DNA from 4 places in the Comamonas humi genome. Region 4 is predicted to be linked to each of the others. Evidence: predicted binding sites of a transcription regulator. Region 4 holds the regulator's gene; each other region holds the start of a gene.

Region 1 (3,205 bases), on a different contig from region 4:
GGTGCAGGTCGATGCGGTCGAGCAGCGGCCCGCTGATGCGCGACTGGTAGCGCGCCACCTGGTCGGGCGTGCAGCGGCAGGCGCGCTGGCGAGAGCCGCGGAAGCCGCAGGGGCAGGGGTTCATCGCCGCGATCAGTTGGAAGCGCGCCGGAAACTGCGCCTGCCGCGCGGCGCGCGCGATGGTGATGTGGCCGGTCTCCAGCGGCTCGCGCAGCGCCTCGAGCGCGGCACGGGGAAACTCCGGCAACTCGTCCAGAAACAGGATGCCCCGGTGGGCCAGCGAGATCGCCCCGGGCTGCGGCGGGCTGCCGCCGCCCACCAGGGCCACGGCGCTGGCGGTGTGGTGCGGCGCCTGGGTGCTGCGCTGGCCCCAGCGCGCGGGATCGAAGCGCCCGGCCAGGCTGTGCAGCGCGGCGTTCTCCAGCGCCTCGGTGACGGTCATCGCCGGCAGGATGCCGGCAAAGCGCTGCGCCAGCATGGACTTGCCCGCGCCCGGGGCGCCCAGCATCAGCAGGTTGTGCCCGCCGGCGGCGGCGATCTCCAGCGCGCGCCGGGCGGCGGTCTGCCCTTTGACGTCGGCCAGGTCGGCATGCTCGCCCGCGGGCAGGTCGGTGGGCGGCGTGAGCCGGCGCCAGCCATCGGCGGCGGGCGCATCGGCCTCAGGCTGTAGCGCAAAGTGGCGCACCACGTCGAGCAGGTGTTCGGCGCGGTAGATTTCGGCGCCGGGCACCAGGGCGGCTTCCTCGGCACTGCCCGGCGGCAGCACCTGGCGCACCGGCAGGCCGCGCTGGTGCAGATCCATGCTGGCGGCGAGCGCGCCGCGCACCGGCCGCAGCGCGCCCGACAGCGACAGCTCGCCGGCGAACTCGTAGTGCGCGAGTTGCGTGCCGTCGATCTGTCCGCTGGCCGCGAGAATGCCGATGGCGATCGCCAGGTCGAAGCGGCCCGAGTCCTTGGGCAGGTCGGCCGGCGCCAGGTTGACGGTGATGCGCTTGTTGTGCGGAAACTCCAGCCCGCTGTTGGACAGCGCTGAGCGCACGCGCTCGCGCGCCTCCTTCACCTCCACATCGGCCAAGCCCACCAGCGTGAAGCTGGGCAGGCCATTGGCCAGATGCACTTCCACCGACACCGCGTGCGCCTGCAGCCCGACCAGCGCCCGGCTTTGCACCATTGCAAGACTCATGGAACCCTCTCTGCGTTTTTTTCTGCCATCGATGCACCATGTTGGTGCATTTGCGCCGGTGCGTGTTGGTGCACCGCTGTGCACAAGCATGGGCAAGAACGCGGGCGATGGCAAGGGTTGGGCTGGCAAAGGCGTTGTCAATTTGCAAATTTGATAGCTGCTTGCGCTTATTGGATGGGGATTGCGGGTTATTTTTACTTCAAATGGCACGCTCCCTGCATTGCCACAGCCATCCAAGCAAGACGATGCAAAGGGGTGAATGATGGCGAAGTTCGACAAACCTACCGGCAAGCACTGGGCCCTGGCCGCCCTGGTGGCACTGGCGCCTATGGCGGCCAGCGCGCAGTGGTCGGCCAACCTGGGGCTGACGACGAACTACAAGTTCCGCGGGCAGGACCAGAACACCGCGCATGCACGGGTCATCAAGCCGGCGCTGCAGGGCGGCGTGGACTACGCCTTCGGCGACTCGGGCTTCTATGTGGGCAACTGGAACTCGATGGTCAACTGGCTCGACAACAACAAGGTCGAGATGGACTTCTACGGCGGCTACAAGTTCAAGGCGGCCGACGTGGACTGGGACGTGGGCGCGCTGACCTATGTGTACCCCGGCAACAGCACGGGCAACACCACCGAGCTGTACGGCGCCGGCACCTACGGTCCGCTGACGGTGAAGTACTCGCACACCGTGTCCAAGGACTATTTCGGCTGGGCCGGCAACAAGATCGATGGATCGATGAAAGGCCGCAACACCGGCTACCTGAACGTGGCCTACGCGCAGGAGATCGCGCCCAAGCTGACGCTGAAGCTGGCGCTGGGCTACACGCGCTTTTCCAGCGACATCAAGGACCTGGGCGTGCCCAACTACGTGGACTACAGCGTGGGCGGCGCCTACGACCTGGGCGACGGCTTCGCGCTCAGTGCCGCCTGGGTGGGGGCCAACAAGCGCAGCTATTTCGGCTGGGTGAACAAGGGGCGCGCCATCGTCGCCCTGAACAAGACTTTCTGATCTTTCGAGGAGCACATCATGACCATGAAAATGGTGACCGCCGTGATCAAACCCTTCAAGCTGGACGAGGTGCGCGAAGCGCTGTCGGACATCGGCGTGAATGGCATCACCGTGAGCGAAGTCAAGGGCTTCGGCCGCCAGAAGGGCCACACCGAGCTGTACCGCGGCGCCGAGTACGTGGTCGATTTCCTGCCCAAGGTGAAGCTGGAAGTCGCGGTGAGCGAAGACCTGGTGGACCGAGTGATCGAGGCCATCGAGGGCGCGGCGCGCACCGGCAAGATCGGCGACGGCAAGATCTTTGTTGCGCAGCTGGAGCAGGTGGTGCGTATCCGCACCGGCGAGACTGGGGTGAATGCTATTTAAATAATAGCTATTGCCGCTTATTTCTATTGCCTTAAAGCCTGATTTGATTCAAAAGGGTGTGAACACCATGCGAAAACTACTCCTCCTCCTTCCCGGGCTGGCGCTGGGCGCCGTGGCCGTGGGTGCCTGGGCCGCCGATCCGGCCGCTGCGGCCGATGCCGCACAGGCCGCCGCCGCACCGGTGGCTGCCGCTGCCGAAGCGGTTGCCGATGCCGCTGCTGCAGCACCGGCTGCCGCGCCCACGCTGAACGCGGGCGACACGGCGTGGATCCTGACCTCGGCCATGCTGGTGACGCTGATGGTCATCCCCGGCCTGGCGCTGTTCTACGGCGGCCTGGTGCGCGCCAAGAACATGCTCTCGGTGCTGGCGCAGGTGTTCACCATCTTCGCGCTCATCACCGTGCTGTGGGCCATCTACGGCTACTCGCTGACCTTCGCGGGCGAGGGCAACTTCTTCGGCGGGCTGGAGAAGGCCTTCCTGATGGGCATCAAGCCCGATACGCTGTCGGGCCCCATGCCCACGGTGCCGGAGTTCGCCTTCGTGTCGTACCAGTCCACGTTCGCGGCCATCACGGTGGCGCTGATCGTCGGCGCCTTCGCCGAGCGCATCAAGTTCGCGGCCGTGCTGGTGTTCGCCGTGCTGTGGTTCACCT
Region 2 (3,205 bases), on a different contig from region 4:
GGTGGTACAGGTCCTTGGTGGCGGCTTCGCCCGGGTGGATCTTGTTTTCCACGCCATCGAGGCCGGCCATCAGCAGCGCTGCGAAGCCCAGGTAGGGGTTCATCAGCGGATCGGGGAAGCGGGCTTCGACGCGGCGGCCCTTGGGGTTGGCCACGTAGGGGATACGGATCGAGGCCGAGCGGTTCTTGGCCGAGTAGGCCAGCTTCACCGGGGCTTCGAAGTGCGGCACCAGGCGCTTGTAGCTGTTGGTGCCGGGGTTGGTGATGGCGTTCAGCGCGCGGGCGTGCTTGATGATGCCGCCGATGTAGTACAGCGCGTAGTCCGACAGGCCGGCGTAGCCGTCACCGGCGAACAGGTTCTTGCCGTCCTTCCACACGGACTGGTGCACGTGCATGCCCGAGCCGTTGTCGCCGTGGTAGGGCTTGGGCATGAAGGTGGCGGTCTTGCCGTAGGCGTTGGCCACGTTGTGGATCACGTACTTCTGCAGCATGGTCCAGTCGGCGCGCTCCACCAGCGTGGAGAAACGCGTGCCGATCTCGTTCTGGCCGGCGCCCGCCACTTCGTGGTGGAACACTTCGACCGGAATGCCCACGGCTTCGAGCACCAGCGACATCTCGGCGCGCATGTCGTGCGTGCTGTCGACCGGGGGCACGGGGAAGTAGCCGCCCTTGACGGTGGGACGGTGGCCACGGTTGCCGCCGTCGAGCTTGGAGCCGGTGTTCCAGGGGGCTTCGTACTCTTCGATCTCGTAGAAGGTGTTGTTCGGCTCGGTGCTCCAGCGCACGCCGTCGAACAGGAAGAACTCGGGCTCGGGGCCGAAGAAGGCGGTGTCGCCCAGGCCGGAGGCCTTCAGGTAGGCTTCGGCGCGCTTGGCGATGGAACGCGGATCGCGGTCGTAGGCCTTGCCGTCGCCCGGCTCGATCACGTCGCAGGTCAGCACCAGGGTCGGCTCTTCGAAGAAGGGGTCGATCACGGCCGTGCTCGGGTCGGGCATCAGCTGCATGTCGGAGGCTTCGATGCCCTTCCAGCCGGCGATGGACGAACCGTCGAATGCGTGGCCCGAGGTGAACTTGTCTTCGTCAAAGTGCGACACGGGCACGGTCACGTGCTGCTGCTTGCCGCGGGTATCGGTGAAGCGGAAGTCCACGAACTTGACTTCGTTCTCTTGCACCATGCTGATCACATCTGCAACGGTCTTGGCCATCGAATTCTCCAAAAGAAATGTGCTCGGTTGAAAATCGTACGCGGTATCTTAAGCAGATTGCGTGCCAGCCTGATGACTGTCTTTGCCGGCACTTGCAGTCTGCATTTGCACCGATATGGTGCAAATTTCGGTAATTTCGGTTTATCGGATTTCACGCACCATTTCGGCGCTCATTCTTGCACCATTTTGATGCAGCCTGCCCTGCAGTACCGGCCAGGCTTGCGCCACGGCCTCGGGCGGGCCCTTCACGCCTAGCTCGATGTGCGCCTCTTCGCCGGCGTGGCCCACCGAGGGCAGGCTGAACACCTTCACGGCCGGAAACTGCGCCTCCAGCTCCACCATCCACGGCGTCAGCGCCGACTCCATCGCGCCATAGACCTTGACGGAGCGCTCGGTCACCGCCTGCAGGTGGAAGGCGTCGCGGTAGCGCGCGTCGAGCACGGCGGCCATCATCGGCCAGGCCATGACCGGAAAGCCGGGCAGGAAGTGGACCCAGCCGCCCACACCGTTCACTGTCGCGCCGGCGCAGCTGAAGCCGGGGATCTTGTTGTACGGGTTCTCGATGATCTGGGCCTGCGCGGGGAACACGCCCATCTGCAGGCGCTGGCGGTTGTCGGCGCGCTCGGGGTCGAAGGCTTCGCCCTTGTCACGCGCCATGTCCTGCATGCGCTCGCGGATGCGCTCGGCCGCCTGTGGGTGCAGGGCCAGCGGCTGGCCCAGCGCCAGGGCCGCGGCCTGGCGGGTGTGGTCGTCGGGCGTGGCGCCGATGCCGCCAAAGCTGAACACCTGGTCGCCGCTGGCGAACAGGCGCTCGAGCCGCGCGGCGATGCCCGGTAGGTCGTCGCCGGCGTACTCGGCGCCGGTGAGCTGCAGGCCGCGTTCGGCCAGGATCTCGATGGCCTTGGCCAGGTGCCCGTCCTGGCGTTTGCCGGACAGGATCTCGTCGCCGATGATGAGGACGGAAAAACGGTAGCTCATGGGGATGGAGGCAGTTGCGGTGCAGGAATCTCGCGCGCCGGCACTTCGATGGCCGGGCTCGCGTCGGCGCGCATCTGCTGCAGCGCCGCCAAGCAGAAATGGATGAACCACAGCGACGAGAACGCGAAGGTCAGCGCGTAGATCCAGATCGCCAGCGGCACCAGCACGACGAAGCCGACGGTGAAGATGATGCCCGAGGCCCAGACGATGCTGGGCGCGATGCCGATGTAGCCGGTGATCACGCCCATCAGCAGCAGTGGCCAGCGGTGACGCTGCAGGATGGCGTCGCGCTCGGCCTTGCTGGCATGCTCGGCCAGCGCGTCCAGGCTCATCACGCGGTAGGTCAGCCAGCCCCAGATGACGGGCGGCACGATCAGCACCAGCGGCGGAATCAGCCACAGCGGAATGGTGACGACGAAGGCGATGCCGGCCAGCAGCGTGGCCGACAGCGCCCACAGCACGCTGGCCACGAGGCCGGTGCCGTGCTTCTTCTCGAGCTGCGCGAAGCGCCGCTCGGTGACCATGCGCACCAGGGCCGGCGACATCAGGAAGGCGATCACCAGTACCGCGAGCACGGCGGCCGCCGGCGTCATCAGCACCAGCACGACGAAGGGCGCCACCGCGGTCGCAAAGCCCGCCGAGCCGCTGTTGCCGAACCAGCCGAACACGGTGCTCAGCCAGCGGCTCCCCTCGATGGACTGCTCCACCGCGGCCACGCTGCCGCCCCAGAAGAAATAGCTCCAGCCGCCCACGGCCACCAGCATCACCAGCAGCGGCACCAGCGACAGCAGGATCACCGGTGGGCGGAAGCAGTAAGCGGCGGCACGCCAGAAGGCGTCCAGCATCAGGTTCGAGCCCTTGGCCATATGGTCCTTTTCCTCAAGCGCGGTTGATCAGGCGCAGCATGCCGCGCCACTGTTGGCTCCAGAAGCCGCTGCCGTAGTCGCGCAGCCGGCCCTGGCGGCCGGGCTGCACCTGGTCGCGCACGCCGGTGGGGTCGTAGCGCAGGTCGAAATTGGCCGT
Region 3 (3,205 bases), on a different contig from region 4:
GCCGCACGCGGCTCGACAACACGGCGGCCTACGGCCAGGCCGGCTGGCAGGCCAACGATTGGCTGCATGCCACGGCTGCGCTGCGCTGGGACCGCTTCACGGGCCACTGCCGCCCGCTGGGGCCCGAGGCCGGCGACGACCCCTGCGGGCGCATGGCCAGCCGCAGCCATGCCAGCCCCAAGCTGGGCCTGCGGGCGCAGCTCGATGCGCGCACGGCGCTGCGGGCCAGCTGGGCCGAGGGCTTTGCGCTGCCCAGCGACTTTGCCAAGTACGCGCTGGGCGCGCGCGAGCTGGAATCCAACATCTTTCGCCAGGCCGAGCTGGGCCTGCAGTGGCAGCCCTCGGCGCAGTGGCTGGTGGATGCCGCCGTCTACCGCATCACGTCGAGCCAGGAAATCCGCAACACGGCGCCGGGCGAGTACGAGAACTTCGGCGCCACGCTGCGCCAGGGCGCCGAGCTGCAACTGCACTGGCTGCCGCGCAGCGACTGGCACTTTGAATGGGCCTGGGGCCGCGCGCGCTCGCGGGTCACGCAGAACGCCGATGCCACGCTGCTCGGGCGCCAGGTCAGCGGCGTGCCCGGCACCACCAGCACCGTGCATGCGCGCTGGAGCCCGCGTGCCGACCTGAGCGTGCACGCCGTGCTGCGCCATGTGGGCCGCAGCACGCTGAACGCGGCCAACACCGAATGGGCCGGCGCCTACCACTGGGCAGACATCGGCCTGCAATACCGCCTGCCCGCCGGTGTGGCCCGCAACGCCAGCCTCAGCCTGTGGCTGCGCAATGCCGGCAATGCACGCTACGCCAGCACCACGGCCCTGATCGGCGGCGAGCGCCTGGTGGCGCCCGGCGCGCCGCGCACGCTGCAACTGGGTCTGCAGGTCTCGCTATGAATCAGCAACAAAGGACCTCCATGTCGCTTCTCTCTCGTTCTTCGATTCTTCTGCGCGCCACGGCCTTCGGCGCCTTGCTGCTGGCCTGCACCGCGCAGGCGCACAACGTGTGGCTGGAGCCCGATGCGCAGGGCGGCTATGTGATGCAGTTCGGCGGCCACGAGGGCCAGGTCGAGCCCTTCGACCCCGCCAAGCTGCAGCGCGTGCACGCCTACGACCTGCGCGGCCGCGCCGTGGACAGCCAGGTGCAGCGCCTGGCCGATGGCATCCGCATCCAGCCCGATGCGCGGGCCGCGCTGATCGCCGTGGAACTGGACAACGGCTTCTTCAGCACCCCGGGCGGCGATGCGCAGATGCAGCCCCTGCCCATGGACCGCAACCCCGGTGCCGTGCGCGGCGTGCATGCGCGCAAGTTCCACAAGACCGTGGTGCAGTGGGGCGCGGTAATGCAAAAGCCTTTGGGCCAGACGTTCGAACTCGTGCCCCAGCAGGGCCGCCAGCCCCAGGCGGGACAGCCGCTCAAGCTGCTGGTACTGCTGGATGGCCAGCCCCGAGCCGGCGTGCGCCTGAGCTGGGGCGAGCACGGCTCGCCCGTGACCAGCGACGCGCAGGGCCTGGCCACCGTGGTGCCGGCACCGGGCACCAATACCTTGCAGGCGATCCTGCGCGTGCCGGTGCAGGGCGATGCGCGCACCACCGAGAACAGCTACGAGTACCTGCTGCGCTTTGCCGCGCATTGAATGTCCGCTTCTGGTGCACAGGCACCGTGCTGGTGCGGAAAAAGCGCCCAGGCCGCGGATTTGCGCTGGCACGGTAATTGCACTTCAAGGCCTGCGGTCAATGTGACCGGACCAATCCTTCTGGGAGTGCTGAAATGAATCGTCGCGGAACCCTCACTACACTGGCTGCCTCCATGGCCCTGGGCCTGGGCTTGTGCTCGCAGGCGCTGGCTGCGGACACCATCAAGGTCGGGGTGCTGCACAGCCTCTCGGGCACCATGGCGATCTCCGAGACCGTGCTCAAGGACACGGTGCTGATGGCCATCGACGACATCAACGCCAAGGGCGGCGTGCTGGGCAAGAAGCTCGAACCCGTGGTGGTGGACCCGGCCTCGAACTGGCCGCTGTTCGCCGAGAAGGCCAAGCAGCTCATCACGCAGGACAAGGTGGCCGTGGTCTTCGGCTGCTGGACCAGCGTGTCGCGCAAGTCGGTGCTGCCGGTGTTCGAGCAGAACAACGGCCTGCTGTTCTACCCCGTGCAGTACGAGGGCGAGGAGCTGTCCAAGAACGTCTTCTATACCGGCGCCGCGCCCAACCAGCAGGCCATTCCGGCCGTCGAGTACCTGATGAGCAAGGAGGGCGGCGGCGCCAAGCGCTTCGTGCTGCTGGGCACCGACTACGTGTACCCGCGCACCACCAACAAGATCCTGCGCGCCTTCCTCAAGAGCAAGGGTGTGAAGGACGCCGACATCCTGGAGACCTATACGCCCTTCGGCCACAGCGACTACCAGACCATCGTGGCCGATGTGAAGAAGTTCTCCACCGGCGGCAAGACGGCGGTGATCTCCACCATCAACGGCGACTCCAACGTACCCTTCTACAAGGAGCTGGGCAATGCCGGCCTCAAGGCCAAGGACGTGCCGGTGGTGGCCTTCAGCGTGGGTGAGGAGGAACTGCGCGGCGTGGACACCAAGCCCCTGGTCGGGCACCTGGCCGCGTGGAACTACTTCATGAGCGTGAAGAACCCCACCAACACCGCCTTCATCAAGCAGTGGGGCGACTACGCCAAGGCCAAGAACATCGCCGGCCACAAGGACAAGCCGCTGACCAACGACCCGATGGAAGCCACCTGGATCGGCCTCCACATGTGGAAGCAGGCCGTGGAAAAGGCCAAGAGCACCGATACCGACAAGGTCATCGCCGCGATGGCTGGCCAGACCTTCACCGCGCCCGACGGCTTCAGCGTGAAGATGGACGAGAAGAACCACCACCTGCACAAGCCCGTGATGGTGGGCGAGATCAAGGCCGACGGCCAGTTCAGCGTGGTCTGGAAGACCAAGGGCCCGATCAAGGCCCAGCCCTGGAGCCCCTTCATCGAAGGCAATGACAAGAAGAAGGATGAACCCGACGGCAAGAGCAGTTCCTGACCGCATGGCTCCTCTCCCCGTTGGGGAGCGGCTGGGTGAGGGGCGGCCTGTGCCTGGTAGGTGCCGCTGGCCCTCACCCCAACCCTCTCCCGGCGGGAGAGGGAGAAAAACCATAGCTGCCAGCGCTTTCTACATAAGCCTTAAGTACTGATCTGACTATGAAAAT
Region 4 (3,205 bases):
TCGGGGTTCAGGTGGCCGGTCTTGAGCAGGTCGGCGTACTTGATCGGCTGGTGCAGGCGGAAGGTGTTCGCGGGGATGAACATCTCGCGCTTGCCCTGCAGGCTCCATTCGTAGCGCTCGGGCGAGCCATTGAACAGGCGCTCGGCGTCGATCGGCACCTTGCCGCTGGAGCCTGGCAACGGCTGGTCGAAGCCGAACTCGGGCAGCTGGCGCACGCGGCGGGTGCCGGAATCGTAGTTCCAGGCCAGGCGCTTGTGGGAGCCGAAATTCATGGGCTCGATGGACAGCACCACGCTGCCTTTCTCGCGCTCGGGCAGCTGCGTGTAGTTCGTCACCCAGGCGTAGTAGTCGCCGGTGGCGGTGCCGGGCTTGCCCAGGTTGGCGGGGCTGTCGTAGTTGCTCAGCTGCACGTAGTTGGTGCGTCCCCAGGCGGTGCTGCCGTTGGGGCTGACGATGGCCAGATCGCGCAGCACCTCCTCGGTATACGCGCGGCTGGGCATCATGGTGTTCCAGAGCAGTTCAGCCCCGGTCTTGGGGAAGGGAAAGGGCAGCGCGCCCATGAAGCCCTTGACCCCGTAGCCATCGCTGACCACCTCGGCCTCGGTGGCATTGCGCTTGGCGACGGCGCAGACGGCATCGTCGTAGCGGAAATCGCGGTGGCCGGGATAGACCGGCAGGCGCATGCTGGCCGGGAACTTGGCGAGCAGCGCCTTCTGGCCTTCGCTGAGCTTGTCCGCGTACTGGGCCATGTTGGCGGCCGTGATCTCGAACAGCGGCTTTTCGCCGGCATAGATGTCGGGCTGGAACTGGCCGACCGACTTGGTGAACTGCACGCCGGGCGGCACGCCCAGGATCTTGCCGGTGAAGGCAGGGATGCTGCCGTCGGCATTGCCGGCCTTGGTCGCGCCGGTGCAGGTCAGGTCCTTGCCCAGGCGATCCGCCTCGGCGGCCGGCACCTTGGCCATCGCGGCGCCTGCCGCCAGCAGGCCCATGCACAGCGCAGCCGCTGTTCCCTTGTTTCTTGCTTGCATTCCTTCGGATCCCTCTTCCAATGTCGAGAAGCCGCACACGGTGCGGCGAGTGAAACCCATTCTCGAAGCGGGTGGAGAGCCGGGAATCGTCCGATGGGACTAGGGTAAACGCGGAGCTGTCGCGGATGCGCGCTACAGCGCCTTGCGCAGGTTGGCGGGCGGAATCCGCAGCGCCTCGCGGTACTTGGCCACGGTGCGGCGGGCGCATTCGATGCCCTGCTGCTGCAGCAGCTCGGCGATCTTGCTGTCCGACAGCGGCTTGGCCGGGCTCTCGGCGTCGAGCAGCTGCTTGATCAGCGCCTTGACCGCCGTGCTCGACGCGCTGCCGCCGGTCTCGGTGCCCAGGCCCGAGCCGAAGAAGTATTTCAGCTCGAAGGTGCCCTGCGGCGTGGCCATGTACTTGGCGGTGGTCACGCGGCTGATGGTCGATTCGTGCAGGCCCAGCTCGTCGGCGATCTCGCGCAGCACCATGGGCCGCATGGCCAGCTCGCCGTGCACGAAGAAGTTCTTCTGCCGCTCGACGATGGCCTGCGACACGCGCAGGATGGTGTCGAAGCGCTGCTGGATGTTCTTGATGAACCAGCGCGCCTCCTGCAAGCGCTGCTGCATGCCGGCATGGCCGCCCTTGTGGCCGCGCAGCGCGCTGGCGTAGACGTCGTGCACGCGCAGCTTGGGCATCACCTCGGGGTTGAGCTGCACCCGCCACTGCGGCTGGCCGGCGCGCGTGGCCGCGGCCGGGCGCACGATCACGTCGGGCACGATCACGTTGCGCTCCACGTTGGCATAGGGGCGGCCCGGGCGCGGCTCCAGCCCGGCGATCAGCGCCATGGCCTCGCGCACCGCGGCCTCCTTGCAGCCGGTGAGCTGCACCAGCTTGCGCACGTCGCGGCGCGCCAGCAGGTCGAGCGATTCGTGGCAGACCAGCAGGGCCGTCTCCAGCGCCTCGGCGGGCCCGGCCTGCGCGCGCTGCAGCGCCTTGAGCTGCAGCACCAGGCATTCCTGCAGGTTGCGCGCGCCCACGCCCACCGGGTCCAGGCTCTGCAGCAGGCGCAGCGCCACCGTCAGGTGGTGCAGCGCCTCGTCCAGCGCCTCGGCATCGCTGGCGTCGACCAGGCCTTCGGCCAGCTCGGCAAGCGACTCCTCGAGGTAGCCATCGTCGGTGAGCGATTCGATCAAAAAGTACAGCGCCGCCCGATCCTCGGCCGACAGCCGCAGCGCCAGCGCCTGGCGGTGCAGCACGTCCTGCAGCGACTCGTGGGCGTGGGTGTGGTCGAGGGCCGAATAGTCCTCGTCGTCGGTGCCGGCGCCGCGCGCCGGCATGTCGCCGCCCCAGTCCTCGGCGGCGGTATCGCGGCCGTCGTCGCCTTCCCAGGGCAGGGCCTCGGCGCTGACCTCGGCCACGGGTTCTGTATCAAATTCGGCTGTGGCGCTTGATTCATAAGCGCCATCAGCTACAAAATCAGAAGCAGCCTCGTTCGCTGCCGGCTCGCGCTCGGCGGGTGCATCGGCCTCGTCTTCGGCCCGCTCCAGGAACGGGTTTTCGTCGAGCATCTGCTCCACTTCCTGCTGCAGCTCCTGGGTGGACAGCTGCAGCAGCCGAATGGATTGCTGCAATTGGGGGGTCAGCGTCAGGCTCTGCGAAACCTTGAGCGACAGGCCGGGCATCATGGACACGACTCGAAGACCTGTTCGGGAGTCACATGCGGAAGTGTTCGCCCAGGTACACCCGGCGCACGTCGGCGTTCTCGACGATCTCCTGCGGCGTGCCCTGCGCCAGCACCCGGCCGTCGCTGATGATGCAGGCGTGGTCGCAGATGCCCAGGGTCTCGCGCACGTTGTGGTCGGTGATGAGCACGCCGATGCCGCGGTCCTTCAGGAAGCCGACGATGCGCTGGATCTCGATCACCGCGATCGGGTCGATGCCGGCGAAGGGCTCGTCCAGCAGGATGAAGCGCGGCTGCGTGGCCAGCGCCCGGGCGATTTCCACGCGCCGGCGCTCGCCGCCGGACAGCGCCAGGGCCGGCGATTCGCGCAGGTGCTCCACGCGCAGCTCCTGCAGCAGCGAGGTCAGGCGGCGCTCGATCTCGCTGCGCGCCAGCGGGCGGCCCGCCTCGTCGCGCTGCAGCTCGAGCACGCCGCGCACGTTGTCCTCGACGCTGAGCTTGCGGAAGATC

What was found. The regulator sigma-54, encoded in region 4, starts transcription at its own class of promoters, with help from an activator protein. The targets are predictions, from matches to a motif close to TGGCANGNAANCTGCTTT.
Region 1: the regulator sigma-54 is predicted to act here: its motif matches at 1,388-1,405, upstream of ACYVKR_RS21130 (TorF family putative porin).
Region 2: the regulator sigma-54 is predicted to act here: its motif matches at 1,254-1,271, upstream of glnA (glutamine synthetase family protein).
Region 3: the regulator sigma-54 is predicted to act here: its motif matches at 1,700-1,717, upstream of urtA (urea ABC transporter substrate-binding protein).

What each region holds. Positions count from the first base shown of each region.
Region 1 is NZ_BAAGSH010000019.1:203,896-207,100, forward strand. Features, by position in the region: gene ACYVKR_RS21120 (YifB family Mg chelatase-like AAA ATPase) at 1-1,183, opposite strand, end outside; gene ACYVKR_RS21125 (hypothetical protein) at 1,182-1,337, shown strand; gene ACYVKR_RS21130 (TorF family putative porin) at 1,446-2,189, shown strand; gene ACYVKR_RS21135 (P-II family nitrogen regulator) at 2,214-2,552, shown strand; gene amt (ammonium transporter) at 2,620-3,205, shown strand, end outside.
Region 2 is NZ_BAAGSH010000018.1:239,298-242,502, forward strand. Features, by position in the region: gene glnA (glutamine synthetase family protein) at 1-1,204, opposite strand, end outside; gene ACYVKR_RS19215 (competence/damage-inducible protein A) at 1,346-2,182, opposite strand; gene ACYVKR_RS19220 (EI24 domain-containing protein) at 2,179-3,048, opposite strand; gene ACYVKR_RS19225 (sterol desaturase family protein) at 3,062-3,205, opposite strand, start outside.
Region 3 is NZ_BAAGSH010000010.1:5,468-8,672, reverse strand. Features, by position in the region: gene ACYVKR_RS12710 (TonB-dependent receptor) at 1-893, shown strand, start outside; gene ACYVKR_RS12705 (DUF4198 domain-containing protein) at 914-1,633, shown strand; gene urtA (urea ABC transporter substrate-binding protein) at 1,768-3,039, shown strand; gene urtB (ABC transporter permease) at 3,198-3,205, shown strand, end outside.
Region 4 is NZ_BAAGSH010000005.1:68,288-71,492, reverse strand. Features, by position in the region: gene ACYVKR_RS04665 (DUF1329 domain-containing protein) at 1-1,031, opposite strand, end outside; gene ACYVKR_RS04660 (RNA polymerase factor sigma-54) at 1,164-2,699, opposite strand; gene lptB (LPS export ABC transporter ATP-binding protein) at 2,728-3,205, opposite strand, start outside.